Regions from separate parts of the Aliivibrio sp. 1S128 genome, predicted to be linked through region 1. Evidence: predicted binding sites of a transcription regulator. Region 1 holds the regulator's gene; the other holds the start of a gene.
The links. Region 1 encodes PurR, which represses purine synthesis genes. Its sites were predicted from a motif close to TNANGNAAACGTTTNCNTNA; they were not measured.

Region 1 (16,608 bases):
GTGAACAGCCGCAGTGTATCAGAAACGGATAAATATCCAATAAAAAAGCACCTTAACCCAATGTCTAAGGTGCTTTGTTCTTAACGATTAATAGGGTCACCTATTATTTAACGTTAACAGCCTTGTTAACTTCTACTGGAATTACAATGTCATTCACTGTCGATGTTTCAACAATAGCCTTCTCGACAGAAGGATCTTCCACCTCAACTGGAACTACCTCAGTAGCCGTTAGCGCTTCAGCAACTGGCGCATCTTGAGTTGCAGTGTTCACTTCCTCAGCAACTACCGCTTCCTTTTCTTTGTAAGAAGCAATGACACCATTCAAATTATTAATTAAATTATCATTTCTCTCAAGTTGCTGTGTTAATAGAAGTACTTGCTTTTGAGAATTAACACGATCTTCTGTTTGGTTTTCAACCGTGACTTCTAATGTTTTTATTTGAGCATTAAGCCCTTTAATCTTCGCTTCTAAGTCGGTTGTATTGTTAATATCATGCATCTGCTGTACTGCATTCAAAATTGAAGATGTTTGCGCTCTTAACGGCTCATCACGATAATCATCACCGTTAATGGCTTGAGAAATAGATAACAACTTATTTTCTACTTCTAGAACAGATTGTTCAAACTCACCGTTCTTAACCGCTTTAAGTAATTTAACTTCTGCTGCCATATTTTTAAGATGATCAAGCTGGAAGCGAGTTTTAGCAACTACATCAACAATTAAAGCTTTGTCACGGTTATTCGCTTGTACTGCTTTCTTTGTTTTATCTAGTTCAGCTTTCGTTTGACCATAGCTTATTGGCGCTATCGTTCTAAAACCTTTATTCGTTAATCCTACAAACTCTTTTTCCAATGGCACTACGTGTATTTTTAACGTTGTTTCAATTTCAATCACTTTTGCTTGTGTTAAAAAAGAGGCTTGGCTAGTCTGAGCCTCAGCAATCCCCTCTTCAATTACCGTAATAAATAACTCTCTGTATTGCTTATTTAAACTTAAAAAATCTTGCGGATAATACGTTTTTACATCGATTGAATTAAGATATGCCATTTGTGCAATAGCATCTGATAAAACAACATCCGCTGTTTCTTTATAATTTTTAAGTTTACTTAACGCCATATCGGCATCCGCGACTAAACTCATGTATTTAGCTGAATAACTTCCAGAAGAAAACATTGAATATTCTTCATTGATTAAACTCGGTTCTTTCTCTATATCTGAAAATACATCCTTTGCGTCAATCCAATCTTCCATCATATCTGTGTAAGTGGATTCAGAATAAACTTTGAAATTGTCTAAAGAATCAAACGTGACTTTATCTAATGCATACTGCTTTTGAAGAGCATCGAACGTGGTAGCCGATGCTACTGGTGCATTAGTTTCAATTGCAACAACTGCAGAACTCTCATCAGTACTTTGACAACCGATAACACCAACTAATGCAGAGGTAATCACTGCCATTTTAAAAAACTGTTTCATGCCGAACCTATAATAATTTTATTTGAATAGACAAGCGCTGTGCGCTCCTATCGATATTTTATTATAAAAATCAATTAAAAGCAGAATTTCTTACTAATGAATCACAATTAAAATTGACAACTGCACTGGCATAAAAAAAGCCACTCAATATATGAGTGGCTTTTTTAAAGATTAAATATTGATACTAATAAATATCAATCACCAGCAAACATATAACCTTCACCATGAACGGTAACAAATATTTGTGGGTTTTTTGGGTCCATTTCCATTTTTGCACGCATTCTTCGAATAAGTACGTCAATGGTTCGATCATTTGGAGCATCGACTCGATGGCTTATCATATTCAAAATTCGTTCGCGTGATAGAACCGTATTAGGGTATGACGATAAGGCAACTAGTAACTCATACTCAGCTTTAGTTAACTTAACGGGTTCGCCATTATTTGATAACGCACGACGTTGAATATCAAATGTCCATTCCCCAAAGCGAACTAGATTTGATTCATCTAATTCTATTGGTTCATGAACCAAAGACATACGCCAAAATAAATTCTTAACTCGAACTAATAATTCGCGTAATTCTACAGGCTTAGTGACATAGTCATCTGCACCCATTTCTAGACCAACGATTCGGTCAATACTATCTGTTCGTCCTGTAACGAGAATAATACCAATGTTAGATTGACTGCGCAGTTCGCGAGCCAATAATAAACCATCCTCTCCTGGTAGGTTTATATCAAGCATAATTAAATCAACTTTTTGTTCAGCCAAAACAGTTCGCATCTCTGCCCCTGTTTCAGCCTCGCTCACTTGATATCCCTCGGCTTCAAAGTAGCCTACAAGTTTAGAGCGAGTTACCACTTCGTCTTCAACAACTAAAATGTGATAGCTCATAATATTCTCTTTAATGGTTATTTAGATAGTTCTTATCTTATTCTATTCATATTTTGTAATAATGCCAACTCTCAATTGATATTTCTATTGTTTAATTGATTCAAAACAATTATTAACAAAAACGGTTTATTTAATTTTTACACATATCCTTATACAGCCTGTTAATGATAGGTGCTATTCCTTTTCATACTTATCCAGTACAATTCTTAAATAAATTTCTTGGAGCAAAAATACATGAACGAATTAACTGAATTTAACAAACAACGTGCTGAAATTTACTGGTGGCTATCTAGCTTATTAGCAAGTGAATTAACAACTGAGCAACTAGAGCAATACAATAGCTTTGAGGTACGTACCTTTTTATCTGATTTAGGAAAAACACCTGAATTAACAGATACAATCAACGCGTTAATTGAAAAGTTAAATCAACTTCAAACTCGTGACGATGCACAGTTAGAGCTATCTGCTGATTTCTGTACCGCTTTTTTAGGTTCAGATAAAAACAGTGCCCTTCCTTATGCTTCTATATATTTAGATAAATCAGGTCTTCTTAATGCAAAACCTGCTCAAGATATGCGTGAATTATTAGCTAAATACAATATAGCTCAAAAGTCTGAGTTCAACGAACCTGCAGATCATATCGCTATTGAATTAGATTTTCTTGGAAATTTAATTCTAATGACAAATCAAAAAACATCTGAAGAAGAATTTGAAGAATATATGAATGCCCAATTGTCATTCATCAATGCTCAACTTTTGTCTTGGACACCTAAATTCAACCATATTTGTAAAGAAAGAGATGACTTCGGTTTTTATGCTGCAGTAACCTCGTTTCTTGTAACCTTTCTACAACTTGACGTTACTTTTCTTACAGGTGAGTAATTAATGACTTCGTATGTTGATACAATATCGTTACAGTCATGTGATATAAATCAAATCGCTAACAAAATTTACTAAATCAATAATTGTTTGCACTATGCTTTATCTATAAAATGTGAGCGCAAACGATAAAATCGAACATTAAATGAAAACCGCATTTTTAGCGGTTTTTTTCATTTATAACCAGGGCCTATTTATCTTCCATCATACCAAGACAAAACTCTCTATTTTGTTGGAACATAAATAGCCCCTTATTTACCTATTTAAGGCTTTTATATGGCTACTATTAAAGACGTTGCAAGAATTGCTGCGGTTTCTACCACCACTGTTTCTCATGTGATTAACAAAACTCGCTTTGTTGCAGAAGCAACTCAAAAGCGCGTATGGGAAGCAGTTGAAGAGTTAAACTATGCCCCTAGTGCGGTTGCTCGTAGTTTAAAGTGCAATACGACACGTACTATTGGCATGCTAGTAACTCAATCATTTAACCCATTTTTTGCTGAAGTAATGCACGGGGTTGAAAATTACTGCTACAAACAAGGTTACACACTATTTATGTGTAACACTGAAGGCGATTTAGATAAACAAAAACATTACCTTCGTATGCTTTCTGAAAAACGAGTAGATGGCTTATTGGTTATGTGTTCAGACCTTAATGAGCAGTTATTAGCGTTACTTGAAAAAAATACAGAATTACCAATGGTTATTATGGATTGGGGCCCAGACAGCCCTCGCACAGATAAGATCATTGATAACTCTGAAAAAGGTGGCTATTTAGCAACAAAACATTTGATTGAAAATGGTCATACTCAAATTGCTTGTATTACAGGCCAAGCGGACAAAACTACGTGTAAAGAACGTGTTCATGGTTTTCAACGTGCTCATGAAGAAGCTAACTTACCATTTAAATCAGAATGGATCTTAGAAGGTGATTTTGAATGTGCTTCTGCATCAAAAGCCGTTGATAAATTATTAGCTATGGAAGTACGTCCTACGGCTTTATTTTGTTTTAACGATATTATGGCTCTGGCTGCAATCAGTCGAATTAAGCAATCTGGTTTACGAGTTCCTGAAGATATTTCTATTATTGGCTACGATAATATAGAACTTTCAGCTTACTTTTCACCACCGCTAACGACGATCCATCAGCCTAAACGCCGAGTAGGTAAAACCGCTGTCGAAATCTTATTGGAACGCATTAAAGATAAGCACCACGAACGTCGTGTTTTTGAAATGCAACCCGAGGTGGTATCTCGAAGCAGTGTCTTAGATCGTACTAAATAGCGGTTATTTTCTTTGCCATAAATGAGGGTTGGTTCAAATAATATCTAAAACTTGAACCAACTTAACAAAAATAAAAATAAATTTTTTGAAGCAAGATCACACTATACTTAATTCCGCAATAACTACCTTTATTGATTGCTATATCATCAACGAAGTCACGAACAGGGCAAACTGTGCGAAAGTGCAGGACGCAAAGCCTCCGGCCTACGTATTGAAAAATATAAGGTAGCGGGGTTGCCGATGGTAAGTAATCTCTCTGGTATTGTTAATTTTTACTTTAAAATAACAATGCCTTATTTTGAACTTGCTACTATTTCCTCGGGCTCAGTTGTTTAGTGACGTAGACTTACTAACCGAGAATTATTGCAATGGATAAACCAGTACTAAAAGAATCACTTCGATTACTGTCATCTTTAGGCACTATCACTTCACGCTCAATGTTTGGTGGTTTTGGCATTTTTATTGATAGCACCATGTTTGCTCTTGTTGTTCAAGACAAGCTGCATTTGAGAGCGAGTAGTGAAACTATCAACTTATTTAAAGAGCAAGGGTTTGAACCTTATGTTTATAAAAAACGTGGTTTTCCTGTTGTCACTAAGTATTTTGCAATTTCAACTCATTGTTGGGAAGATCCTGACTCTATCTTAATTCAAGCGATTACTGCTTTAGATGTCGCTAAAAATGATAAAGAAAAACAACAGGCCGCAGGCCCATCACGTATTAAAGATTTACCAAATCTCAGATTAGCTACGGAAAGAATGCTTAAAAAAGCAGGAATTAATACCGTGGATGAATTACGTGACACCGGCTCTGTAAATGCCTATAAAGCGATTCAACAGACACACTCAAGTAGTGTAAGTGATGAATTACTTTGGTCTCTTGAAGGAGCGATTAAAGGTACGCATTGGTCTGTTGTTTCAGCTGAAACACGAAGTGAATTAAGAAAACTATTATAATAAATATATACGCCTTAATCTTATTTGCTATCTAAAAAATATAGATTAAGGCGTTATTTTCTTTGATATCCTACCTTTCACATCTCATCCAATCGTTATTATCATTCATTTAGTTAAAAAGCGATAATCCTCCACGTTTTACATCTTCACGACAATAATCGCTGTTAGTTTATATCACTATCAGTTAATCTCACCCCCAATATATGGAATAAAAAACTGTTAAACAGTTCACGTTTTACAAGGTGCATGGATGAAAAAAAATACCATTAGCAAAAAATGGCTTTATTTACCTATAATATCAACGATATTAACGATAACGCTTGGTTTATTTGTATTCAATTCAACACTGTCAAACTGGCTTGAACATAAGGTAGAAGGCAGCTTATCTGAAGAAATAACTCGTCTTATTAAAGACATTAACGACGATAATATTTCTTTTACCGATTTAAAATCATTAGATGTTTACATAAAAACGAAACTAGTGATTGCCAAAGAAGATCATATAACATTAATTACATCTGACGGAACCCCGATTGCCGATAGTGATATTTCTTTAAGTTCTGTTTTACAACTTGAAAATCATCTAAACAGACAAGAGATCGTCAACGCTCAAAACTTTGGGTATGGCACTTCGACTCGCTTTAGTACATCTCGCTTTAAAAACTTACTGTATTCAGCAAAATCATTCGAATATCAAGGTTCTACGTACATCCTTAGAGCAGCTACGCCATTAACTCGCATTGATGCAATGGTGGAAGAGTTGATGAATATTTTAATTATTTTAATGAGTATTAATATCGTACTTGTTATCGCTTCGTCCTTACTAAGTAATAAACTGATTCAACAACAAGTTCAAAATGAGCAAGACTTACAAGAAGAGCGTATTGAACAACGAACTCAAGAAATAGAACTCTTACATCGCCTTGCAACTATGCTGGCAGCCTGTAATTCAATTAATGAAGCTCAAATGGTGGTAGAGGATATCCTCCCTAGAATTTTAGGGGATGTGAACGGTGTTGTATCCTTAATGCGTTCCTCTAGAAATCAGTTACTAGTAAAGCTTGATTGGGGTGGCGCGTGGCCTGGCAGTAAAACTTACGCACCTGAAGAGTGCTGGGCATTACGTAAAGGTAAATTCCATTTCGCTAATGATAAATACACAACGTTACCTTGTTCTCATATGTCAGCGACAGGCATTGATCAAACCCTCTGCATTCCGTTAACTGCGCATGGCAACACCATTGGTATGATGCACATCTATTTAGGTAATACAGATAATTTAGATGACAATGTTAAGAAACTTGCTTTTACCGTTGCCGAGCACTTAGGCCTTGCTTTAGCCAATTTAAACTTACAAGAAAAATTGAGGGAGCAGGCAATAAGTGATCCTTTAACTGGTTTATATAATCGTCGCTATTACGAAGAAACAATTAATCAAGAAATTATGCGTGCTCAGCGACACAAACAAGAAATGTCGATCCTAATGCTAGATCTTGACCACTTTAAACGTTTCAATGATAACTACGGTCATGATGCAGGGGATTATGTACTCAAAACTATCGGCTCATTACTGCTTAATATCATGCGTGGTGAAGATACAGTCTGTCGCTTAGGAGGAGAAGAATTAGCTATTATCTTACCCAATACAGGTGCAGAAGGTGCATTACATGTCGCTAATGAGTTATGTAAATCGGTTAGTGATCTTCACCTTGCAATTAAAGACCTATCATTAGGAAAATTAAGCGTTTCCATTGGTATTGCGACTTATCCCAAAAATGGGCTCCAATCTGAAGATATAACTAAGTTAGCGGATATTGCTCTTTATGAAGCAAAAGGCCGAGGCCGAGATCAAGCCTGCCATTACGACGAACTTATTCAATCTCCAGACGTTGCTGAAATCACCGAAGATACACTTATAATCAATACTTAACACATACTGAACGGATGAGCCTAATCAACAGGCTCATCCTCATCAACCTGCATCATAAAATCAGTGACCCAACCAATTAATAAAATCATTAACCACGAAACCATAATGGAAGTAGGCACTTCAAATTTTGGCGATATTATTAGTGTACTAAAGCCAATAACAGGTAAAAGCCAAGACATCATTGGTAGCCAATCACGATACTTAGACCGGCTAACACTCTGTAAACACACAATCAATCCAGTAATTGATAAGGCAACAAGCGCAGCATGCTGTAACCCTCCTATCCATAAAGGGATCACTAATACTAAAGGCCACCAAGCATTTCTATTTACTGGCTTCCAACTTCTTGCTGCAACCCACACCAGCACAACACTTAAAATTTGAAGAAAGGTTGAATACGCACTACCATTTAATTTACCTTCGTACTGTAATGCCATAATTCCAGCTTCCATTGCAATAACAACTGAAACTATAAATACAACTAGATGAATACTTTTACGCCGAGAAAAAACAACCATCAATACAGGGAACAATGTCCAAACTGCAATTGAAAGTGATAAAGGTTGAGAGTCCAAAGTTAAACCAAATAATGACATTCCAACGAGCAATACCCACGTTGCGACTCCGCCTTGCGGGATCAACCAAAGCATCGGAATGGCTAAAGCAAGTAAAGGTAACTGCCCGCCACTGATACCGAATGCCAAGACACCGATGACAACAAGTATAAAACTTAATAAAATTGATAACACAGCTAATAACATCACTTTCCCTCCTTGGTATAGAGTTGTTTACTTTGTTACAATTTAAGTTTAGTGGCAATCACCCGCTTTATCACTGACCAACCTCTCTAATTTCTAAAATAAGGTAGTTAATCTAATGGATGAGTTTATTCATTGTATCTATTTAAATTTATTTTATGTCCCAAAAGGAAAGTTGATCACTTATGGCCAGCTTGCCGCACTAGCAGGGTTTCCTAAGCATTCACGTCATGTTGGAAAAGTTTTATCTCAATTACCTAAAGACAGTAAACTACCTTGGCATAGAGTCGTAAACTCTCAGGGGAAAATTTCGTTACAAGGGGAAGGATTTGAAACTCAAAAAAAGAAACTAGAGAACGAAGGTATTGTAATTCGTGACGATGGTAAAATTCTACATTTCAAACAAGTAGTCATGCACTAAGCATAACTACCCATCGAGAGTGATTTAGTCAATATTATTGACGTACACCTTTAAGCAATAACTCTTGTTGCATTGTTTTTGCTTCATCAGTGATCACGGCATAATTTGTATCAGTGGTAAATCGTAATTTACCATCAATTGTAATCGTAGCTCGAACAGAGTAACGATGATTTGGCTGAATATCTGCAGTTTTGAATTCTAAAGAGTAATCAAATGGAGATGATTTTTCACCCGCTTCAAATGTTTCTTCTGTGATGGTTTTTGATGGTGCATCAGCCAAAGAAACATCTGATAACGTTACCGTAATAATTGCGTTTTCAGGTAGAGCAATACGCTCACGGTAGCCAACACTGCCCGTCACTACTTGCGTTTCAGCAACGTCAATAACTTCTGTATTTGATACGTCGCTTTGAGCTGTCTCTTCTTGTACAACTTGTACAGCAACGTCTTGTTTCACTGTTTCTTTTTCAGTTTGATCCGTTGAATTACAACCAACCATTGTGATCCCTGTAGCCACAGATAACGCCACTAATAATGATTTTTTCATTTTATTCTCTCTTTATTTATATATTCTGATAAAAACAACATAAATATAAACCTAATATATTGAGCTGTCTTGTTATCAGCTTCATCTTTGACAGAAAACTAACTCAATTACAGTAAAATAACACGGTCTTGATGTTATTTTGCCCCAATTAACATCCTGTTTAACTTATTGAACTCAACCTGAATCTACCTCACAATAGAGTAATAACGTCATAAGTACTTAAGGCACAAAAATGAATAAACCATTAAACGAATTATTAACCCTTTTACAGCTCGAACAATTAGAGCAAGGCTTATTCAGAGGGCAAAGTGAGAATTTAGGATTACCCCAAGTTTATGGCGGTCAAGTTATTGGACAAGCACTCTCAGCGGCTCGTTATACCGTTGATAACGCAAGAACAGTACACTCTTTTCATAGCTACTTTTTATATCCAGGCGATCCTGAAAAAGCCATCATTTATGACGTTGAAAATCTCCGTGATGGCAGAAGTTTTAGTACTCGTCGCGTAAAAGCGATTCAAAATGGACGCCCTATTTTCTATTTAACGGCTTCATACCATGGTGATGAGCCAGGGTTTGAACATCAATCAGCAATGCCAGATATTGCTGGGCCAGAAAACTTTGCTTCAGAAACACAACTTGCAGAAGCGATTAAACATGTTTTACCACCAGCGGTTCAAAAGATTTTCTGTGGTGAGAAACCAATTGAAGTTCGTCCTGTAAATATAGTTAACCCACTTGCTCCTAAAAAAGCGGCACCAACACAACATTTATGGATAAGAGCAAATGGGGATTTACCTGATGATCAGCTAATTCACCAATATCTATTAGCATACGCTTCTGATTGGGGTTTTTTACCAACAGCACTTCACCCACACGAAGTCAGCTTATTAACGCCTAATTTCCAAGTAGCGACAATTGATCACTCAATGTGGTTCCACCGCCCATTCAAAATGGATGAGTGGCTGCTTTACTCTATTGAAAGTACCAATGCGAGTGGCTCACGTGGTTTGGTGCGTGGTGAAGTATTTAATCAAAAGGGTGAACTCGTTGCTTCTGCAATACAAGAAGGCGTAATGAGAATGAAAAAGAAATAAGCCTAAACCGACATAATGCAGGTCAGTTATTTATGTGACCTGCTAGTAATCTAAACCGTCATAAAGGCAATTCTGTTGTGTATTTTAATGGTTCCATTGCAAAAGTACTGGTCACGTTTGATATATCATCCACACTATTAACGAGCTTTTTATAGAAACCATCGAAGGCCTTCATGTCTTCAGATAACACCTTGATCATGTAGTCATACTCCCCCGCCATTCGATAAAACTCCATAACCTCAGGGAAATCAGAGACGGTATCTACAAAGTGGTTATACCATTCTTGAGAATGATTGGAGGTTTTAATCAATACAAAAGCGTTAAAACTTAATCCTAATTTTTCCGGGTTCAGTAAAGCTACTTTCTTTTGAATCACACCCGCTTCTTCTAAACGTTTTAGGCGCTTCCAACATGGTGTCGTCGTTAAGTTAACCGCTTCTGACAATTCTTGAAGTGAAATCGTACAATCTTTTTGTAATAACAAAAGTAAAGTCTTATCCACCTTATCTAGCTCATGCTTTCCCATAGAAACCTCAAAATAGAAAAATTTTCTTTTTAAATGACAGTATGAAGTAAATATAGCAAAGTTTTTCTCATTAGATAACGGTAAATTATTCACATCGCTACTATTATTGACATTGACCATATTTAAGGAAAATCATTATGTGTACAGATCATAACTGGATCAATAACGCTATTCGTAAAATTGAAGCTGATTACCAACGATCTGCGGACACGCACCTTATTAAGCTTGACTTGCCAATGCTTGAGGGTATCGATGTATATTTAAAAGATGAAAGTACTCATCCTACAGGCTCCCTTAAACATCGTTTAGCTCGTTCGCTTTTTCTTTATGCTATTTCAAATGGTTGGATTGGTCCAAATACGCCAATAATAGAATCCTCTTCGGGCAGTACCGCTGTATCTGAGGCTTATTTTGCTCGTTTACTTGGACTGCCATTTATTGCTGTTGTACCTCGTAAAACAGCAAGTAAAAAAATTGAGATGATCAAATTTTACGGTGGAAAACCACACTTTGTAGAACGTTCAGATGAAATTTATGCAGAATCTCACCGCCTTGCAGAAGAATTAAACGGTCATTATATGGATCAGTTTACTTATGCAGAGAGAGCAACTGATTGGCGTGGAAACAATAACATCGCTGATAGCATCTTTAACCAAATGACGTTAGAAGATCACCCTAAACCAACATGGATAGTAATGAGTCCGGGAACTGGTGGGACATCAGCAACAATTGGCCGCTTTATTCGCTACCAAAAATACGACACCAAATTATGTGTTGTTGACCCTGAAAATTCAGTTTTTCACGAGTTTTTTAAAACAGGAAATAAAGATCTGACTTTACAATGTGGCAGCAGAATCGAAGGGATTGGACGACCTCGCGTTGAACCAAGCTTCATTCCTGGGGTTATCGATGAGATGCGTACTATCTCAGACGTTGAAAGTGTTGCAACAGTCCGCTGGTTAGAAAACATCCTTGGCAGAAAAGCGGGAGCCTCAACCGGAACAAATTTATTTGGTGCGCTGCAACTTGCTTGTGAAATGCAACAACAAGGAGAGAAAGGCTCAATCGTAACTCTACTGTGTGACAGCGGTGAACGATACCTTGATACTTATTATAATGAGGAATGGGTAACTGAAAATATAGGCGATCTTACTCCTGTGCTTTCTCAGTTAGAGGAATTTGGAAAAACAGGTCTATTATAAACCTTAGTAATTTGAAAACTATTTCCTAATTAAAGCCATCGATCATCGGTGGCTTTTTTACTACAATAGCGAACAAACAATCCTATTGAGATTTCTTATATTATGTCTACAGCTATCGTTGTATTTAGTGGCGGTCAAGACTCCACCACCTGTTTAATTCAAGCTCTTACACAGTATGAACACGTTCATTGTATTACTTTTGATTATGGCCAACGTCATAATCAAGAAATTGAAGTAGCAAAAAAAGTCGCTCTTGAGTTGGGTGCGGCCTCCCATAAAGTAATGGATGTCGGCTTATTAAATGAACTTGCTGCCAGCTCATTAACTCGCGATAACATCCCTGTGTCTCACGAACTGCAAGAAAACGGCTTACCAAACTCTTTTGTTCCGGGCCGTAATATTCTTTTCTTAACCTTGGCGGGTATCTACGCCTATCAATTAGGTGCGGAATCAGTCATTACAGGAGTATGTGAAACTGATTTTTCTGGTTACCCAGATTGTCGTGATGAATTCGTAAAATCGATCAACCAATCTCTTGTATTAGGCATGGATCGTAAGCTTAGAATTGATACGCCATTAATGTGGCTAAATAAAGCAGAAACATGGGCGCTAGCTGACAAGTATGGAAAATTAGACTATGTACGCAATCAAACATTAACCTGTTATAACGGTGTGATTGGCGATGGCTGTGGTGACTGCCCATCGTGTGACTTACGTAAGAATGGTTTAGACGACTACTTAGAAAATAAAGACGCAGTAATGGCTGATTTAAACTCTAAGATCTAAAACGAATTGGCCTTACTTTTAAGCTAATTTCGTTTAATTTAGAATTAAAAAACGCCCATCTTTAATAAGAAAGATGGGCGTTTTTCTTTTAGTTAAGATACAAAATTAATGCGAAATTCGACCTTTAATATCATGATCTATTTCTTTATTAAGTTGCTCTTCAACATAACCAGGTGAGTGTGTGCTGCCAGAAATCAATCGATACATTGCAGGAATAACAAACAACGTTACTAACGTCGCAAATGCCATACCAAAGAAAATAACCGTACCTACTGCCACTCGGCTTTCATAACCAGCACCTGTCGACATAATTAATGGAATAGCACCCGCTAATGTCGTAAATGCCGTCATTAAGATCGGACGTAAACGACGAGCAGAAGCATCAATAATCGCTTGCTCTAACTCCACGCCTTTATCACGCAGTTGGTTAGCAAACTCAACAATCAAGATCCCATTTTTAGTTACCATTCCGATCAACATGATCATACCAATCTGGCTGTAAATATTTAGCCCCTGCCCCATAATAACTAAACCAAGGAATCCACCGAATACACCCATTGGTACAGTAAACATCACAACCATAGGGTTGATAAAGCTTTCAAATTGGGCCGCTAATACAAGATAGGCAACCAGTAAAGCTAAACCAAATACCACTAAAATACTTGATTGGTTTTCTTTAAAGTCTTTTGATTCTCCTGTGTAAGCCACTGAAATGTCACTTGGTAACATTTCAATCGCTTTTGCATCTAGATAATCCAGAGCATCACCTAACGTCGCACCATCTTTTAAATTTGCAGTTAACGTTATCGATTTTTGCTTATTGGTGTGTGATAAACGAATAGCAGAGGCCACTTCATTGATTTTAGTTACCGTATCTAAAGTAACGAGATCACCTGTCGTCGTTCTCATGTAAATCTGACTTAAATCAGCTGCATTATTAAAGTTATTTTCGTCACCACGCAAGTACACGTCATACTCTTCACCACGGTCGACATAAGTTGTCTCGCTTTTACCACCAAGCATAATTTCAAGCGTATCAGAAATATCAGAGATCTTAATGCCCAGTTCTGCGGCACGATTACGATCAACAGACACCACTAATTCTGGTGTTTTCTCTGAATAATTAATATCCGCACCTTCCATTAATGGGCTGTTATTGGCATCTGCTTTTAATAGTTCACCCCATTTTTGAAGCTCTTTATAATCAGAACCGCCAAGTACAAATTGAACTGGTTCACTTGAGCCACCGCGGAAACCTGGCATCATTGGAAATACACGAGCATCAGGAATATCAGCTAAGGTCTTCCTAATTAAGCCTAAGCCCTCTTGAGCGGTTAATTCTCTATCAGCCCAATCTTCCAAGATCATAATAACGAAACCTGTTTGGTCTCCAGCATTACCGCCAAAAGCTGGAGATTGAATACTGAATGATTTTAGGAAACCTTGACCAAGTAATGGCATTAAACGCTCTTCAACAATATCCATGTTTGAGCTCATTCGGTTATAACTGGTTGCATCAGCACCACGAACAAACGCGAATAATACGCCACGGTCTTCTTGTGGTGTTAATTGCGATGGAACTTGTTGCATTAATCCGTAACTGCCACCAATACAAGCCAAAATGATAACTGGAGCTAATAAACGCCATGCTACCGCTTTACTCACCGATTTACGGTAACCTCGCTCTAGACCTGCGAATAATTTATCCACAAATATATTAAATCGATTTGGTTTTACATTGGCTTTTAAAATCTTACTGCCGAGCACTGGTGTGAGCGTCAAAGCGATCAATGATGAGAATAAGACCGACATTGCTAATAACACTGAAAACTCAGTAAATAAGAGACCAACCATGCCATCCATAAAGGAAATAGGTAAGAACACCATTACAAGCACAAGTGTCGTAGCAATAACCGCAAAGCCCACTTCTCTAGTGCCCTTATAGGCAGCTAAAAGTGGTGACTCTCCTTTTTCTAAATGATGGAAAATATTTTCAACTACCACAATGGCATCATCAACTACTAAACCAATCGACAAGATCAATGCCATCAAAGTAATAAGGTTTATCGAGAATCCAAAGTAGTACGCCGCCATAAACGACGAAATCAAAGAGACAGGAACCGTAACGGCAGGAATTAATGTTGCACGAGCTTGGCCAATAAAGATATACAGCACCAAAATAACCAAACCACCGGTAATAAAGAGTGTGCTGTAAACTTCTGAAATTGAACGATCAATAAAAACGGTAGAATCATAATCAATCGCTAAACGAGTACCTTCAGGTAGAAACTGTTGGATCTTCTCTACTTCTTCATGAACTAAATTCGCAACATCTAATGGGTTTGCATCAGATTGTGGGACAATGCCCATACTTACATTAACAACACCATCACTTTTAAAGGTCGAATTTTCGTTTTCAGCACCAATGAACACATCAGCGACATCTTTTAGATAAATTGATGTTCCATCGCTGGCGGTTTTGACAACAAGATAATTAAAGTCTTCTGCTTGGTTGTAGAGGCGCTCGGTTCGAACTGACATAACGATAGCATCATTGCGAACTTCCCCCCCTGGGCTTTCTATATTTTCAGAACGCAATGCTGCCGTAATATCTGATGCTGTCACACCGCGGCCAGCCATTAATGCGGGCTTCAACTTCACGTACATTACTTTGTAAAGACCACCAGAAATATCAACCGAGCTTACACCGGTAATCAAACTGAATCGATCAACCAATACACGTTCGGTGTAATCGGTTAATTCAGTGCGGTCCATTACGCTTGAGCTTAAATTAATGTATAGCGACGCTTCACCAGAGCCATTATTCTTAAAAACTATCGGGTCATCGGCTTCATCCGGTAAACTTCGTTGAGCACGAGCTACCGCATCACGCACATCGCTCACCCCGGTATTTAAGTCGTAACCCAAATCAAAGGTAATCGTAATGCGTGACATACTATTACGAGTAGTTGATTCGATTTCATCAATACCACTAATACCTGAAAGTTGATCTTCTAATACTGTCGTTATCTGGCTTTCAATGATCGTCGCCGATGCACCTTCATAACGAGTACTAATTGATACTACTGGGCTTTCAATATCTGGCATTTCACGTACAGCAAGTTTACTAAATGAAACCGCACCAAATACACACAACAATAAACTTAAAACAATGGCAACGACCGGCCTTTTTACTGATACATCAGACAACCACATGATTATTGTCCTTCTGAAGCAGATTGAGCAGGTTCTTTCTCAAGCTGCTTTACAACCACGCCATCACGCATATTCACTAATCCTTGAACAACGATATCTTGACCAATAGATAAGCCCGTACTAATAACAACACGGTTTTCAACACGAGCACCTAGAGTTACTTCTGTTCTCGTTACTTTATTATCTTCACCAATGACATAAACATAACGTTTAGTACCAGAGTATTCTAATGCTTGAACAGGAATGATTGGCGCATTAATCGAAGGAAAATCAACCGTTGCGGCCATCAACATCCCTGGTTTCATTTTGAAATCTTTATTTGGAAATTCAATTCGAATACGTAAGTTAAGTGTTTCAGCGTTAATTCGAGAATCAATACCAACTACTTTTCCAGTAAATACAGTAGAGCCCCATGCTTGGCTTATCGCTTCAACTTTCATTCCCGTAGATAACATAGATAGATAACGTTCAGGAATTTGTAAATCTAACTGCATCATAGATAAATTATCTAGTGTTAGTAGCTCAGTCCCTGCACTCACCATCTTCCCGCGGCTAAAATCAATGAAGCCAACCGTGCCAGCAAAAGGCGCTGAAATATGAAGATCTGCCAAATTTGCATTTGCTGCCTCTAAACGAG
Region 2 (16,608 bases), on a different contig from region 1:
GCGCAAAACCAAAATCAGAAGCAACAATACGAGAAGGGACTTTATTCGCCACTTCAATTAGCGCCTGAATACCCGGACGGCATTTTCCTGCACGAATACGTTGAATACCTTGATGTACCAAAATGCGGTTATTTTCGTCCAGAGCCACTAAATCAGCAACGGTACCTAAAGCCACCAAATCCAATAGATCAGCCAGGTTTGGAATTGGAATGTTTTGAGTTTCAAACCAATTGTTTTCGCGTAAACGAGCACGGATAGCCAGCATCAAGTAGAAAGCAACACCAACGCCTGCTAATGATTTTGATGGAAACGCACATTCTTCAAGATTGGGGTTAACAATTGAATCTGCAATTGGCAAAGAAGACCCCGGTAGATGGTGATCGGTTACAACCACTTGCATTCCATAGGCTTTCGCTGCGGCAACGCCTTCAATAGAAGAAACCCCGTTATCCACTGTCATTATGATCTCTGCGCCCATAGCCTTGGCTTGGTCGACAACATCAGGGCTTAATCCGTAACCATCTTCAAAACGGTTAGGCACTAAGTAATCAACATTACTGCTGCCCATTAATCGAAATGCCATGACAGATAATGCCGAACTCGTCGCGCCATCAGCATCAAAATCACCCACAACGATAATACGAGTTTGCTTTGCTATCGCCTCAACTAAAATATCAACGGCTTTAGTAATGCCATGCATAGATTGAAATGACAGTAGCGATCTCGCCCCACGGTCTAACTGAGCGTTTGATGTAATGCCACGAGCAGCATAAATCCGTTGTAAGATTGAAGGAATTGAACTTGGTAAAGCAGGTATTTCAGGAATAAGACGACGTTTCACTTCAATCATGACAATAGCCTAAAGTTAGGGGGTACTAAGATAAAAAAATCCCCGCACCATGCTTATATAAAATAAGTCGTGCGGGGATTTAAATTAAGTTCAGAAAGAATTACTTTTCTAAATCTTTCAAAAGCTCTTGTGCTGGTTTATAACCAGGAACGAGATCGCCATTAGGAAGTACGATAGCAGGTGTACCATTCACACCCATTTTACGACCTAATAAATATTGTTCTTTGATGATATTTTTACACTGTGCTGTGGCTGGTTTTGAACCATTAATATCACGGTTTGATTTAGCGTCTTCCATTGCTTGTTGCTTATCATCTGCACACCAAATTTGAGCCATTTTATCCGCAACAGAACCTTGGTAACCTTGGCGAGGATACGCTAAATAACGCACAGTAATACCGGCATCATTATAGTCTTTCATCTCTTTATGAAGCTTTGTACAGTAGCCACAGGTGATGTCAGTAAAGACGGTAATTACATGCTTTTCGTTTTTCGCAGGGAACACAATCATGTTCTCACTTTGGCTATCAACTAGCTTCGCAAACCGAGCGGCTAACAAATCTTTCATGTTGCCATTTTCATCAAATTCAAAAATACGACCTTGAATGAAGTGCTTACCATCATCTGATACATAAAAAATACCAAATGGGGTTTCAACTTGTTTAAAACCATCAACTTCTGAGTCGTGAATTGCTTCAACTGGTAAACCTAATGTCGTTAAACGCTGAGTAATGGCTTGCTCTGAATCAGCCTGGGATACTTCAACGACTGATGTCGATACTGCTTTTTCTTTTGCTTGCTCATCAGAACATGCAGTAAAAGAAATCACACTCAATAAAGCAATACACATCGCGCTAGTACGGCGAATAAATGACATAAAATGTACCTATAAAAAAAGTAAAAGTAGAAGGTTTAAATTTTAGAGTAATAAACCAGCAAGAAGTTCCCTGAACACTATGAACGAGGGTGATGCTCTTGATGGATCTGTTTTAAACGTTCCGTTGCAACATGAGTATATATTTGTGTCGTCGAAAGATCACTATGTCCTAACAACATTTGTACGACTCTAAGATCTGCCCCATAGTTTAGCAAGTGAGTCGCAAAAGCATGGCGTAAAACGTGTGGTGATAATTTATCAGAATCAATACCAGCAATCACTGCATAATGTTTAATACGATGCCAAAAGGTTTGCCTTGTCATTTGTCGGGCACGTTTACTTGGAAAAACCACATCCGAGCTTTTTTCGCCAAGCAACGCTGGGCGGCCGTGGTCTAGAAAAGTTTGGATCCAATCAACCGCGTTTTCACCCATCGGCACTAAACGTTCTTTGTCCCCTTTACCCGTAACCCGCACGACTCCTTGACGCAAACTTAAATTCTCCATAGTTAGGCTCACAAGCTCAGTAACACGTAAACCCGTTGCATAGAGCAGCTCTAGCATAGCGCGATCACGGAGCTCTAATGGATCTTCTACATTTGGGGCTTCCAATAGGTCATTAACCTGATCTTCGCTTAAATCTTTTGGTAGCCTTTGCGGTAATTTAGGGCTAATCAATAAAGCGGTTGGATCATCACCACGAATTTTTTCTCGATGTAAGTATTGGAAAAATCGACGAAGTGCTGACAACATACGCGCTCGTGAAGTCTGCTTATATTCTTTATCTACCAAGTATGCTTGATATTCATTTAGACCCATCGCTGAAATAGAGGCGCATTTATAATGATTATCTTCTAGCCATTGCAGTAATTTCACCAAATCATTTCGATACGAAGCCAACGTATTTTCTGATAATCCACGTTCCATCCACATGGTATCTAAAAAACGCTCAATTAAAGCCATATCACTGTTCATTACCATCACCATTTACTGAAAACCAAAAAATACTGGTTAGAATCACAGTATTAAACAATTTTACGCGCTTTCAATGCAAGTTTAATTTTAATTATCATTTGCGGTACACTAGACTTTCGTCCTCTTTAATTATGGTAGTTAAAATGAAAATTGGTCTGTTTTACGGCTCTTCCACTTGTTACACCGAAATGGCATCTGAAAAAATCAGAGCAACAATGGGCGAAGAGTTGGTTGATATCTACAATATTAAAGAGACCCCAGTGGTTACAATGAACGATTATGACCTATTGCTACTTGGCATTTCCACATGGGATTTTGGTGAAATTCAAGAAGATTGGTTGGCCGTATGGGAAGAACTTGATGGCCTTTCTTTACAAGGTAAAACAATCGCTCTATTTGGGTTAGGTGATCAAGAAGGCTATGGCGAATGGTTCTTAGATGCGATGGGTTTATTGCATGACGAACTGAAATCAACGGATGCTAAGTTTATCGGTTATTGGAAGAATGAAGGCTATCTATTTGATGCATCAAAAGCATTAACTGAAGATGAATCTCACTTTGTAGGTTTAGCGCTAGATGAAGACAGTCAATATGATAAGAGTGATGAGCGTATTGAGCAGTGGTGTGAACAGGTGTTAGTTGAGTATCACGATTCACTTTAAAACTAGAAACGATACGCTTCACTAACTAGATAGCTTCGCTCCTATAAAAGAAAAGAGCGAGTAAACTTAAACAGTTACACTCGCTCTTATAGTCTCTAATCTCTAGAATTATGCATTCTTAGTTACTAATTCGTCTTCTTTCTTACCAACAAAACGAACTATAATCATCGATGCAAACGTTGGGATAACCCAAGCCATACCATGATCAAACATTGGTAACATAGAGAATACAGACATATCCGCACCCGCTACTTTTGCAGCGTCTAATATTGCAAAAAGCGTAGCCACTAAAATGACAACTTGATAAGCAAGGCGAGGATTTGGCATAAACTTACGCACAAAAGCTAATACAACCAGAGCAATAGCTATCGGGTAAAGTAAGAACAATACAGGTACAGACAATGTAATTAACTGGCTTAAACCAACATTAGCTACCACTGCACATGCCACACCAACAATAATAACCCATGTTTTATACGTTACTTTACAAATTGAGCTAAAGTAATCTGCACATGCTGAAATCAAACCAATAGCTGTTGTTAAACAAGCAATCAAAACAATAATAGAAAGTACAATTTGGCCAGAAGAACCAAATAATGCATGTGTGTAAGCCGTTAAAATAACCCCACCATTATCTGCGCCACCCGCTACTGCACTTGAGGTTGCTCCCAAATAAAATAGTGAAATATAAACAAATGCCAAGCCCGATGCGGCAATTAAACCAGCAATAGTTAAATACTTAGTTGTTGCTTTGTGTTCAGTAATTCCTTTGCTCTTTAACGCATCAATGATCAAAATACCAAACATTAATGCACCAAAGGTATCCATGGTGTTATAGCCTTCAAAGAATCCCGTAGTTAAAGGGCTATCAATGTAGTTTCCTGTTGCTGCAACAATCTCACCTTGAGGGTTAACAAACACAGCAATAGCTAACACAATTAAACCAATAAATAATGCAGGTGTTAAGAACTTACCAATCGTATCGATAAGTTTACCTTGAGACCATGCAAAGAACATTGCGATTGAAAAGAATGCGATTGAAAATAATGTTAGAGAAAGTTGACCCGCATCAGCTCCAAGGAAAGGTTTTGCCGCCATTTCATAGGCAACCAATCCTGTACGTGGCGCGGCAAAAGCCGGACCAATAATAACGAACATTAAGATCGCCATTATCATTGCAACTTTAGGTGGTAAATCGCGAGTAAGATGATGCCAAGAACCACCAGACACACCAATAGCAATAATCGTAAATAGTGGTAAACCAACGGCTGTAATTAAAAATCCACTCATCGCGCTGAAAACATGTTCACCAGCCATTTGACCAGCAATTGGTGGGAAGATGATATTACCCGCGCCTAAAAAGAAGGCAAAAAGCATAAAGCCAACGGCGATGATATCGGCGAGTTTTAATGACTGTTTCATAGGAAACCCTTGTATAATGTTGTGTGTATTTAATGTTGTTTTTATATCTTTTTCGATATTTATGTCAGAATAATGAACAAATTATCAATAATTCGCAATAGTCTAGAGAAAAACACCATAATCAAATTGCTAAAAAGCCAATAAGCAGTGTTATTCACTATTAATTAGTTTTATAAAAGAGTGATCAATTAGCATTCAAAGATTCAACAAAATATCAAAAATAGAATATCACACTATTTAACATATAAATTACAACACTAACAACCACACTCATATTGAGCTAATTATGAATAAAAGTTTCACTTTCAAACAATTTCGTATCGATATTGGGCAATGCGGTATGCCAGTAAGCACTGACGGTGTTTTATTAGGTGCGTGGGCAACGATAAATAACAGCCTATCGATCTTAGATATCGGTTGTGGAACTGGATTATTAAGCTTGATGTGTGCTCAAAGAGAGCCATTAAGTCAAATTGATGCGGTTGAATTAATGCCTGTTGCGGTAGAGGTCGCTCAAACAAACTTCCAAAATAGTATATGGACAAAACAAATAACCTTATTCCATCAAGATATTCTCTCTTTTTCTCCACAAAAAAAATACGATTCCATCATTTGTAACCCTCCTTATTTTAATAGTGGAGAGCAATCACAGAAGGGGGAGCGCTCTGTTGCTCGTCATACTGACGCCTTGCCATTTGTTGATTTACTAGCACAATGCAAAAAATTACTTTCTTCACAGGGGCGTGCCAGTTTCATTCTTCCGCTCATTGAAGGCGAAAAATTTATTGAAATAGCTAAAAATCACGATTTTAAGCTAACTAAGCTAACTAAAATAAAAACAACAGAAAAAAAATCCGTTTCTCGCTTACTAATAGAGCTATCTCTTTTTCCTTATGTTTATCAAGAGACTACATTAATAATTCATAACAAAAATAGTTATAGTGATGCCTTTATTAACCTAACTAGATGTTTTTATCTCAATATGGATTAAAAGATCGGGATCCATCTCTAATAAATCATTATAATGTCTGGCTAACATCATATTTATACTCTTTAGACCTGAACGGAGAATCCAACAGTGATCAAAACGTTTGCTGATCTCGATCTATCCCCTAACCTACTGCGCGCTCTTGAGGAGATTGGTTATCAACGTCCAACTCAAGTTCAGGCTATGGCTATCCCTGAAGCATTAGAAGGTAAAGATATCCTTGCTTCTGCTCCAACTGGTACTGGTAAATCTGCCGCTTTCTTATTACCGGCTTTACAGCATCTTGACGATTTCCCACGTCGTGATCCAGGTCCTGCTCGCGTATTAATCCTGACTCCGACACGTGAACTTGCTATTCAAGTCGCTGATGAAGCTCGTGAGTTAGCAAAATATACTCACCATAAAGTATTCACCATTACCGGTGGTATCAGCTATCAAGAACACGCTGATATTCTTGCAAGAACTCAAGATATCGTTGTAGCAACTCCAGGACGTTTAATGGAATACATCGAAGCTGAACGCTTTGATTGTCGTGCTATTGAAACACTGATCCTTGATGAAGCTGACCGTATGTTGGATATGGGCTTTGGTCCTGTTGTTGACCGTCTTTCAAAAGAATGCCGTTGGCGTAAACAAACCTTCTTGTTCTCTGCAACATTAGAAGGTCGTGGTGTTGATGGTTTTACTGCTGATCTATTAAACGAACCAGCAAAAATCATCGCAGAGCCATCTCGCCGTGAACGTAAAAAAATCACTCAGTGGTATCATCGTGCAGATAGCTTGCCGCATAAAATAGAACTACTGAAAAGTATTCTAACGAACCAAACTGAGCGCGCGATTGTGTTTGTAAAAACGCGTGAACGTCTTGCTGAACTTCGTGGTCACTTAGAAACAGCTAAGATTTCATGTGCTTGGTTACAAGGTGAAATGCCTCAAGAAAGCCGAAATAACGCAATCACTCGTTTCCGTGATGGCAAAGTTAACGTATTGATAGCAACGGATGTTGCTGCTCGTGGTATCGATTTACCTGATGTAAGCCATGTAATTAACTTTGATATGCCTCGTACCGCTGATGTGTATTTACACCGTATCGGCCGTACTGCTCGCGCAGGTAAGAAAGGTAATGCGGTTTCTTTGATTGAAGCGCATGACCAAAATATGATGGAACGCGTTGGTCGCTACGTTAAAGAAGAAGATGAGATCATTAAAGAGCGCTTTGTTGAAGGATTAAAACCACAACATAAAAAAGCGGTATTTAAGAATAAGCAGAAAAAGAACGCGAAGAAAAAAGCGGCTTTAGCGAAGAAAAACGCACCAAAGAAGAAAAAGAAAAAGTAATTTCTATACGCTTCGCTAGCTATAACGCTACGATCTAAAACAATAAAAGCAGCCTGTATTTACAGGCTGCTTTTTTATTAGAAGTCACTTAGGAACTAGGGACATAAAAAAACCCGCCATCAGCGGGTTTTTGATTAACTCAATTCGAGCGGTCTATAATAAAAATTATAGTACGTCGATTGCGTTAAGGTCAGCAAATGCTTTTTCAAGACGTGCAACCATTGAAGCTTGACCTGCACGTAACCAAACGCGTGGATCGTAGTACTTCTTGTTAGGCGCAGATTCGCCAGTTGGGTTACCGATTTGACCTTGTAGGAAATCACGGTTTTCAGCTTCGTATGCACGAACGCCATCCCATGAAGCCCACTGAGTATCAGTATCGATGTTCATTTTGATAACGCCGTAACCGATAGACTCTTGGATTTCTGCTTCAGAAGAACCAGAACCACCGTGGAATACGAAGTTAAGTGCGTCAGATGCGATACCAAATTTCTCAGCACAGTAAGCTTGAGAATCACGTAGGATCGTTGGAGTAAGAACAACGTTACCTGCTTGGTAAACACCGTGTACGTTACCGAAAGATGCCGCGATAGTGAAACGTGGGCTGATAGCCGTTAGTTTCTCGTATGCGTATGCAACATCTTCAGGAGAAGTGTAAAGCTCAGATGCGTCCATATCAGAGTTATCAACGCCGTCTTCTTCACCACCAGTACAACCAAGTTCAATCTCGATTGTCATGTTCATTTTAGCCATGCGCTCTAGGTACTTAGCACAAGTTTCGATGTTCTCTTCTAGAGACTCTTCAGAAAGGTCTAGCATGTGTGAAGAGAATAAAGGCTTACCAGTTTCAGCGAAGAATACTTCACCTGCGTCTAGTAGTCCGTCGATCCAAGGAAGAAGTTTCTTAGCAGCATGGTCAGTATGAAGAATAACTGGAACACCGTAAGATTCAGCAACTGCGTGAACGTATTTTGCACCAGCTACAGCGCCAAGGATTTGTGCACCTTGACCTTCAAGTTGAACGCCTTTACCAGCGAAGAAACCAGCACCGCCGTTAGAGAACTGAACAACAACTGGCGCTTTAGCTTTAGAAGCAGCTTCAAGAACAGCATTGATAGTATCAGTATTCACTACGTTTACCGCAGGAAGAGCAAATTTGTTTTCTTTTGCTACTGCAAATACTTTCTGTACGTCGTCGCCAGAAATAACACCAGGTTTTACAAAATCGAAGATCTTAGACATGGAAATAGTCCTATTTATTCTATCGTTTTAAAATTAAAAAACTTACGTTCAAATTTTTGCAAACGTTTGCTCACAACTTTTCTTATTGTATCAATAAAAATTGTCATCAACAAACGTAAAAAACGGGAATGTTTAGATTCCCGCTTTTCAAATAATTATGCTTTAGCACGCTCTTCAAGCATAGCTACTGCAGGAAGTACTTTACCTTCAACGAACTCAAGGAATGCACCACCACCAGTAGAGATGTAAGAAACGTCAGCTTTGATACCGAATTTATCGATAGCCGCTAGCGTATCACCGCCACCTGCTACAGAGAAACCTTCAGAATCAGCGATTGCTTTTGAAATACCAGCAGTACCCGCTTCAAAGTTTTTGAATTCAAATACGCCAACAGGGCCATTCCAAAGAATTGTTTTTGCATTCTTGATGATGTCTGCAAGTACTGCAGTAGAATCTGGACCAAGGTCAAAGATCATGTCGTCATCTTGAACGTCTGCAACGTTTTTGATTTCAGCTTCAGCGTTTTCATCAAATGCTTTTGCACACGCAACGTCAGTAGCAACAGGAATTGCACACTCTACCATCAGTTTTTTAGCCGTTTCAACTAGGTCAGCTTCGTATAAAGACTTACCTACGTTGTGACCTTGAGCTGCGATGAATGTGTTCGCGATACCACCACCAACAACAAGTTGGTCAGCGATTTTAGATAAAGACTCAAGAACCGTTAGCTTAGTTGATACTTTAGAACCACCAACGATTGCAACAAGTGGACGAGCAGGATTGTCCATTGCTTTACCTAGTGCTTCAAGTTCAGCAGCTAGAAGAGGACCAGCACACGCTACAGGAGCGTTCATGCCAACACCGTGAGTTGATGCTTGAGCACGGTGAGCAGTACCAAATGCGTCCATCACGAAGATGTCACATAATGCTGCGTATTTCTTAGAAAGCTCTTCTTCGTTCTTCTTCTCGCCTTTGTTAAAGCGAACGTTTTCAAGAACAACTAACTCACCAGCGTTTAACTCAAGACCATCTAGGTAATCTTTAGCTAGTTTAACGTCACAATCTAGCGCGTCATTTAAGTAGTTAACTACAGGAGCTAGAGAGAACTCTTCGTTGTATTCGCCTTCCGTTGGACGACCTAGGTGAGAAGTAACCATTACTTTAGCGCCAGCTTCCAAGCAAAGCTTGATCGTTGGTAGAGATGCTAGGATACGAGCATCAGAAGTTACTTTACCATCTTTAACTGGTACGTTTAGGTCAGCACGGATAAATACGCGTTTACCTGCAAGTTCCAGGTCAGTCATCTTGATTACAGACATTTTTTGTCCTCTCAATTAAATAATAAAAAGTTTTCAAGTTCGGCATCATTGCCAAACCGATTAAATTCTTACTGCATTATTCAGTAAATAGGGATGGAGTTCACTTTTTTCAAGGTGATAATTAATCTTTTTTCTCTTTCCATCACAAATTTCTTGAATGACGCTTTTATTTTCTCATAACTAATGCGGTATCTAGCATTCGATTAGCGAATCCCCATTCGTTATCACACCAAACCAGCATTTTAACTAAGTGCCCATTACTTACTCTTGTTTGTGAGCCATCGACAATCGCACTGTGGGGATCATGATTAAAATCGATAGAAACAAGCGGCGCTTCAGTATAGTCAACAATGTTATGTAATGTACACCGAGATGCATTAACAATGGTTTGATTTATGTCATTAACTTTCACATTTGTATTAATTGTTACACTTAAATCCATCGCAGTGACGTTTACCGTCGGCACCCTCACGGAAATCGCTTCAAATTTGTTAGAAAATTTCGGGAAAATTCGTTCAATACCTTTATGCAATTTGGTATCAACCGGAATAATAGATTGGCTTGCCGCTCGTGTACGTCGTAAATCAGAATGGTATGCATCAATAACAGGTTGATCATTCATCGCTGAGTGAATTGTCGTAATCGTACCCGAATCAATACCAAACGCATCATCAATGGCTTTAATGACAGGAATAATACAGTTGGTAGTGCAAGATCCATTAGAGACAACTCTATGCTCTGGAAGCAATGTGTCATGATTAACACCGTAAATAATAGTGTTATCTAAGTCTGCGCTTCCTGGATGTGAAAACAACACTTTTTTAGCGCCCGCATCAATGTGTCTCTCGCCATCCGCTTTAGACCCATAAACACCTGTACAATCCAGGACTAAATCCACTTGCAATGATTGCCATGGCAAAAGGGAAATATTCGCTTGATGCACAATACGAATTCGATCTTGAGAGCCATCAGGTAAGTCGATATAAAGATATTCCTGATCATGAGTCACTTTATGTTGGAAGCGTCCATGAGTTGAATCGTACTGAAAAAGGTGTGCCATCCCTTCAGGTTGTGATAATTCATTCACAGCCACAATTTCTATTTGATCACGTTTTCCGCTTTCATATAAAGCACGAAGAACACTACGACCAATTCGACCAAATCCATTTATCGCCACTCTTAACATAATTCCATTCACTCAGATTTATTTGTCGCCTATTGTACTCTTTTCGCTTTTTTCTTAAAGGATCAAAAAAGCGAAGCCACCTTTCGATAACTTCGCTTTTTATTCAGTTACTCACTTTTATTAAGCGAATGACTTTTGATTAAGCTAAAAGCTCTTTTGCTGTGTTTACTACATTTTCAGTAGTGAAACCAAACATTTTGAATAGCTCGTCAGCAGGCGCTGATTCACCAAACGTTGTCATACCGATGATCTTGCCACCGAAACCAACGTACTTGTACCAGAAGTCAGCAATACCGGCTTCAACAGCGATACGCTTAGTTACCGATGATGGTAAAACCGCTTCACGGTACGCTTCATCTTGCTTATCAAATGCATCTGTTGATGGCATTGAAACAACACGTACTGATTTACCTTCAGCCGTCAATTGAGCCGCAGCTTCAACCGCTAGTTCTACTTCAGAACCCGTCGCTATAAGGATAAGCTCAGGTTGGCCTTCACAATCTTTCAGGATGTAGCCACCCTTTGCGATGTTAGCCACTTGCTCAGCATCACGATCTTGTTGTGCAAGATTTTGACGAGAGAAGATAAGTGCTGATGGACCATCACGACGTTCAATCGCTAGTTTCCAAGAAACAGCAGACTCAACTTGGTCACATGGACGCCATGTGCTCATGTTCGGAGTTAAACGTAGTGACGCAATTTGCTCAACAGGTTGGTGAGTTGGACCATCTTCACCTAGACCGATTGAATCGTGAGTGTACACTTGGATGTTCTGAATTTTCATCAGTGCAGCCATACGCATTGCGTTACGTGCGTATTCCATGAACATTAGGAACGTTGCGCCGTATGGTACGAAACCACCGTGCAGAGCGATACCGTTCATGATTGCTGTCATCGCAAATTCACGTACACCGTAATGAATGTAGTTGCCAGAGAAATCATCTGCAGTTAATGACTTAGAACCAGACCACATCGTCAAGTTAGACGGTGCAAGGTCAGCAGAGCCGCCCATGAATTCAGGTAGCATAGCACCAAATGCTTCTAGTGCATTTTGAGAGGCTTTACGTGATGCGATATTTGCAGGGTTCGCTTGAAGATCAGCAATGATTGCAGAGGCTTTTTCTTCCCACTCAGCAGGTAAGTCACCGTTTACACGACGCTTATATTCAGCAGCCAATTCTGGGTGTGCAGTAGCGTAGGCATCAAATTTAGCATTCCAAGACGCTTCTTTTGCTGTGCCCGCTTCTTTTGCATTCCATTCAGCGTATACATCAGTAGGGATCTCAAAAGGACCAAATTCCCAACCAAGTTTCGCTTTAGTCGCAACAATCTCATCAGCACCTAGTGGAGCACCGTGACAATCATGCGTGCCTTGCTTATTTGGAGAACCAAAACCAATTACTGTCTTAGTACAAATAAGCGTTGGACGGCCCGTTTCAGCTTTAGCTGCTTCAATCGCTGCATTGATTGCATCTGCATCGTGACCATCTACAGCAGGGATTACATGCCAACCGTACGCTTCAAAACGTTTAGGCGTATCGTCAGAGAACCAACCTTCAACATGACCATCAATAGAGATACCGTTGTCATCCCAGAAAGCAACCAGCTTACCAAGACCTAATGTACCCGCTAAAGAACACGCTTCATGAGAAATACCTTCCATTAAACAACCATCGCCCATGAACACGTATGTGTTGTGATCAACGATATCATGACCTTCACGGTTAAATTGTGCAGCTAATGCTTTTTCAGCCATCGCCATACCAACACCGTTAGTAATACCTTGGCCTAATGGGCCAGTTGTTGTTTCGATGCCCGGTGCATAACCGTACTCAGGGTGACCTGGAGTTTTAGAATGCAATTGACGGAAGTTCTTTAAGTCTTCGATAGACAGGTCGTAACCTGAAAGATGAAGCAGAGAATAAATCAGCATTGAACCGTGACCATTCGAAAGAATGAAACGGTCGCGATCAGCCCACTCTGGATTTTGTGGGTTGTGATTTAGGTGACTACGCCATAATACTTCAGCGATGTCTGCCATGCCCATTGGTGCACCTGGGTGACCAGAATTTGCTTGTTGTACACCGTCCATGCTTAAAGCGCGGATTGCATTTGCTAAATGTTTACGTGAAGACATGCCTGCTCCTGAAAATTCGAAGGACTATATATTTATTGAGCTAGTTAACTCTTGATTAGTTACCCATATTTATGGATTAACTTAAATTTGCAGCGCCGTATTGTCGCAAAGCCTTATCTGCACTGCAAACGATTACTTAGGAAATAAAGTGCTTTTTTTCACTATTTTGAAAGAAAATCAGATTTCTATAGATAAATCTGATTGTTAAACGCAAACGATTGGTTATGTCTTATATTCATATCATTCGTTGAAATGGGTTGTAATTAATCAGTTTTTCTCTATTATAGCCGTCTAGATGGAAAAACACCTACACTGTTATACGTATAGACTTATATAGATTGTGGGTATTTTTAGAACTTATTATTTATAAAATTGGAGCTCCTTTAATGGCTAAGCACCTATTTACCTCTGAGTCAGTATCAGAAGGTCATCCAGATAAAATTGCCGACCAGATTTCAGATGCCGTACTTGATGCAATCCTAGAGCAAGATCCAAAAGCTCGTGTTGCTTGTGAAACGTACGTAAAAACTGGCATGGTTATGGTCGGTGGTGAAGTAACAACTTCAGCATGGGTAGATATCGAAGAAATTACTCGTGAAACCGTTCGTGAAATTGGTTATGTTCATTCAGATATGGGCTTTGATGCTAACTCTTGTGCAGTATTAAACACAATTGGTAAGCAATCTCCAGACATCAACCAAGGTGTTGATAAAGCCGATCCAAGAGATCAAGGCGCTGGTGACCAAGGTATCATGTTTGGTTACGCAACGAACGAAACACCAATTTTAATGCCTGCACCAATTACTTACTCTCACCTACTTGTTAAAAAGCAAGCGGAAGTACGTAAGAGCGGCAAGCTGGACTTCTTACGTCCAGATGCAAAATCTCAAGTAACGTTCCAATACGACCAAGGTAAAATTGTTGGTATTGATGCGGTTGTACTTTCAACTCAACACAGCGATTCTGTAACAACAGCCGATCTACGTGAAGCAGTAATGGAAGAAATTATCAAACCAGTATTGCCTGCTGAATGGCTAAGTAAAGAAACTAAATTCTTTATTAACCCAACAGGTCGTTTTGTTATCGGTGGCCCAATGGGTGACTGTGGCCTGACTGGTCGTAAAATCATCGTAGATACTTACGGCGGCGCAGCTCGTCACGGTGGCGGTGCATTTTCTGGTAAAGATCCATCAAAAGTTGACCGTTCAGCAGCATACGCAGCACGTTACGTAGCGAAAAATATCGTGGCAGCTGGCATGGCTGATCGTTGTGAAATCCAACTTTCTTACGCTATCGGTGTTGCTGATCCAACATCAATCATGGTTGAAACGTTTGGTACTGAAAAAGTATCTCACGACATCATCATTGAAGCGGTTCGTCAGCACTTTGACCTACGTCCATACGGCCTACAAGAAATGCTTAACCTTCTTCAGCCTATCTACAAGAAGACGGCAGCATACGGTCACTTCGGTCGTGAAGAATTCCCTTGGGAAGCGACAGATAAAGCAGAAATCCTTCGTGATTTCGCTGGCATTAAGTAATTCAAGACTTAAGAACTCTTTTAAAAAGGAAGCTTCGGCTTCCTTTTTTGTTTTCTAACCCCATATACTCTTTATAGTTAAAGCGTTAATTTGATATTCAGATAAAGAGATTTAATGACCCCACTTCAACAAGCATCCGTAGCCAAAGCGCAGCAGTGTATTCAACAAGCATCCACTTTTTTTAATCGTCCATTTTCTCTACCCGCGATTAACTTTACTCAACGTGGGAAAATTGCCGGTACTGCCCGTCTACAAGGCTGGGAAGTACGAATTAACCCTATCCTGCTAGAAGAAAATGAGTACACTTTTATCAATGAAGTGATCCCTCATGAAATTGCCCATCTAATCGCATTCAGATTACATGGCCGAGTACGACCTCATGGTAAGGAATGGCAAGGGATAATGAATCAAGTATTCAATTTACCTGCACGCACAACACACCGTTTTAATATTGAATCAGTTAAAGGGCAAACCTTTCCATATCGTTGTAAATGCTCACAGCATGAACTGACAGTGCGTCGTCACAACAGAGTTCAGCGCAAAGAAACACAATACCTTTGTAAAGCATGCCAATCACCACTAAAATTATCTAAGCGCCAAGCTTCGTAGACATAAAATTCAAAAGTAATCAGATTTCCCATTCTGTTTATTGAATTATCTATAATGCGAATTAACAATAGGCTACTCTTACTGCATTAATACAATAATCAGTAGAGCCTCTTATGAGATTAATTCGCTTAGCTATTGCCACCTTTATTTTTAGTATCACTTTCCATGTTTTCGCTGCGCCTCCTTCTTCATTCTCAAAAGCAAAAAAAGAAGCTGTAAAAATCTATCTTGATCACCCAACCTCTTTTTATTGTGGGTGTGACATCACTTGGAAAAATAAAAAGAAAGGCATTCCTGATCTAGAAAGCTGTGGCTACCAAGTTCGTAAACAAGAAAAACGAGCCAGCCGTATTGAATGGGAACACGTAGTACCTGCCTGGCAGTTTGGGCACCAGCGTCAATGTTGGCAAAATGGTGGTCGTAAAAATTGCACCAAAAACGACAAACAATTCAAATCAATGGAAGCGGATCTACATAACCTTGTCCCTGCCATTGGTGAAGTAAATGGCGACCGTTCTAACTTTCGTTTTTCACAATGGAATGGCAGTAAAGGGGCTAATTATGGTCAATGTAGCTTTAAAGTCGATTTTAAAGGTCGCGTTGCTGAGCCACCAGCGCAATCACGAGGTGCGATTGCCCGTACCTATATGTATATGAATAAAGAGTATCGCTTTAATTTATCTAAAGCACAGCGCCAACTAATGGAAGCGTGGAATAAACAATACCCTGTTTCCGCTTGGGAATGCGAAAGAGACAAGCGTATTGCAAAAATTCAAGGTAACCATAATCAGTTTGTCTATAAAGCGTGTGTTAAATAAATTAGATTCAGCTAAATAGAGGTTGAAAAAGCACATTTTAACCTCCATCCTTAAATGTAAGATAGTTAAAGAAAAGTAGACCATGAGAATACCAAGAATCCATCATCCAGAACTGCTTCCTTCACAAGGAAAAGTTAATTTAAGTGACGATGCCGCCAACCATGTTGGCCGTGTTATGCGAATGAAAGAGGGCGAATCAGTATTGTTATTTGATGGTAGTGGTGCTGAATTTCCAGCATTAATTACCACTTCGTCAAAGAAGAGTGTCGAAGTTGAGATCAGCGAGCGTGTTGAACGCAGCAGCGAATCGCCATTAAATTTACACTTAGGCCAAGTGGTTTCTCGTGGTGATAAAATGGAATTCACCATTCAAAAATCAGTCGAATTAGGTGTTAATGTTATTACCCCTTTGATTTCTGAACGTTGTGGTGTCAAATTAAACAAAGAACGATTTGAAAAGAAACTCGACCAATGGCAAAAAATTGCGATTGCAGCATGTGAGCAATCTGGCCGAAATATCGTTCCTGAAATTCGTCCAATTATGTCGTTAGAAGAATGGTGTGCAGAAGAGTATGAAGGATTAAAGCTAAATCTTCATCCAAGAGCAAAATACTCTATCAATACATTACCGGAACCTGTCACTAA

Region 2: the regulator PurR is predicted to act here: its motif matches at 13,202-13,221, upstream of metK (methionine adenosyltransferase).

Annotation. Positions count from the first base shown of each region.
Region 1 covers NZ_MAJV01000106.1:94,353-110,960, reverse strand. Annotated here, with positions in the region: gene A6E03_RS14070 (hypothetical protein) at 104-1,477, opposite strand; gene torR (two-component system response regulator TorR) at 1,672-2,370, opposite strand; gene torD (molecular chaperone TorD) at 2,605-3,252, shown strand; gene purR (HTH-type transcriptional repressor PurR) at 3,526-4,533, shown strand; cyclic di-GMP riboswitch class I at 4,689-4,775, shown strand; gene A6E03_RS14050 (TfoX/Sxy family DNA transformation protein) at 4,902-5,489, shown strand; gene A6E03_RS14045 (sensor domain-containing diguanylate cyclase) at 5,740-7,419, shown strand; gene A6E03_RS14040 (hypothetical protein) at 7,440-8,180, opposite strand; gene A6E03_RS14035 (MGMT family protein) at 8,296-8,598, shown strand; gene A6E03_RS14030 (YbaY family lipoprotein) at 8,633-9,145, opposite strand; gene tesB (acyl-CoA thioesterase II) at 9,378-10,241, shown strand; gene A6E03_RS14020 (Lrp/AsnC family transcriptional regulator) at 10,300-10,767, opposite strand; gene A6E03_RS14015 (PLP-dependent cysteine synthase family protein) at 10,905-11,969, shown strand; gene queC (7-cyano-7-deazaguanine synthase QueC) at 12,072-12,755, shown strand; gene vexH (vibriobactin export RND transporter permease subunit VexH) at 12,861-15,971, opposite strand; gene A6E03_RS14000 (efflux RND transporter periplasmic adaptor subunit) at 15,974-16,608, opposite strand, start outside.
Region 2 covers NZ_MAJV01000003.1:91,180-107,787, forward strand. Annotated here, with positions in the region: gene recJ (single-stranded-DNA-specific exonuclease RecJ) at 1-850, opposite strand, end outside; gene dsbC (bifunctional protein-disulfide isomerase/oxidoreductase DsbC) at 951-1,727, opposite strand; gene xerD (site-specific tyrosine recombinase XerD) at 1,805-2,713, opposite strand; gene fldB (flavodoxin FldB) at 2,845-3,363, shown strand; gene brnQ (branched-chain amino acid transport system II carrier protein) at 3,472-4,785, opposite strand; gene A6E03_RS02255 (tRNA1(Val) (adenine(37)-N6)-methyltransferase) at 5,072-5,776, shown strand; gene srmB (ATP-dependent RNA helicase SrmB) at 5,864-7,111, shown strand; gene fbaA (class II fructose-bisphosphate aldolase) at 7,277-8,353, opposite strand; gene A6E03_RS02270 (phosphoglycerate kinase) at 8,509-9,672, opposite strand; gene epd (erythrose-4-phosphate dehydrogenase) at 9,839-10,858, opposite strand; gene tkt (transketolase) at 10,998-12,995, opposite strand; gene metK (methionine adenosyltransferase) at 13,382-14,536, shown strand; gene A6E03_RS02290 (SprT family zinc-dependent metalloprotease) at 14,651-15,145, shown strand; gene A6E03_RS02295 (endonuclease) at 15,259-15,963, shown strand; gene rsmE (16S rRNA (uracil(1498)-N(3))-methyltransferase) at 16,046-16,608, shown strand, end outside.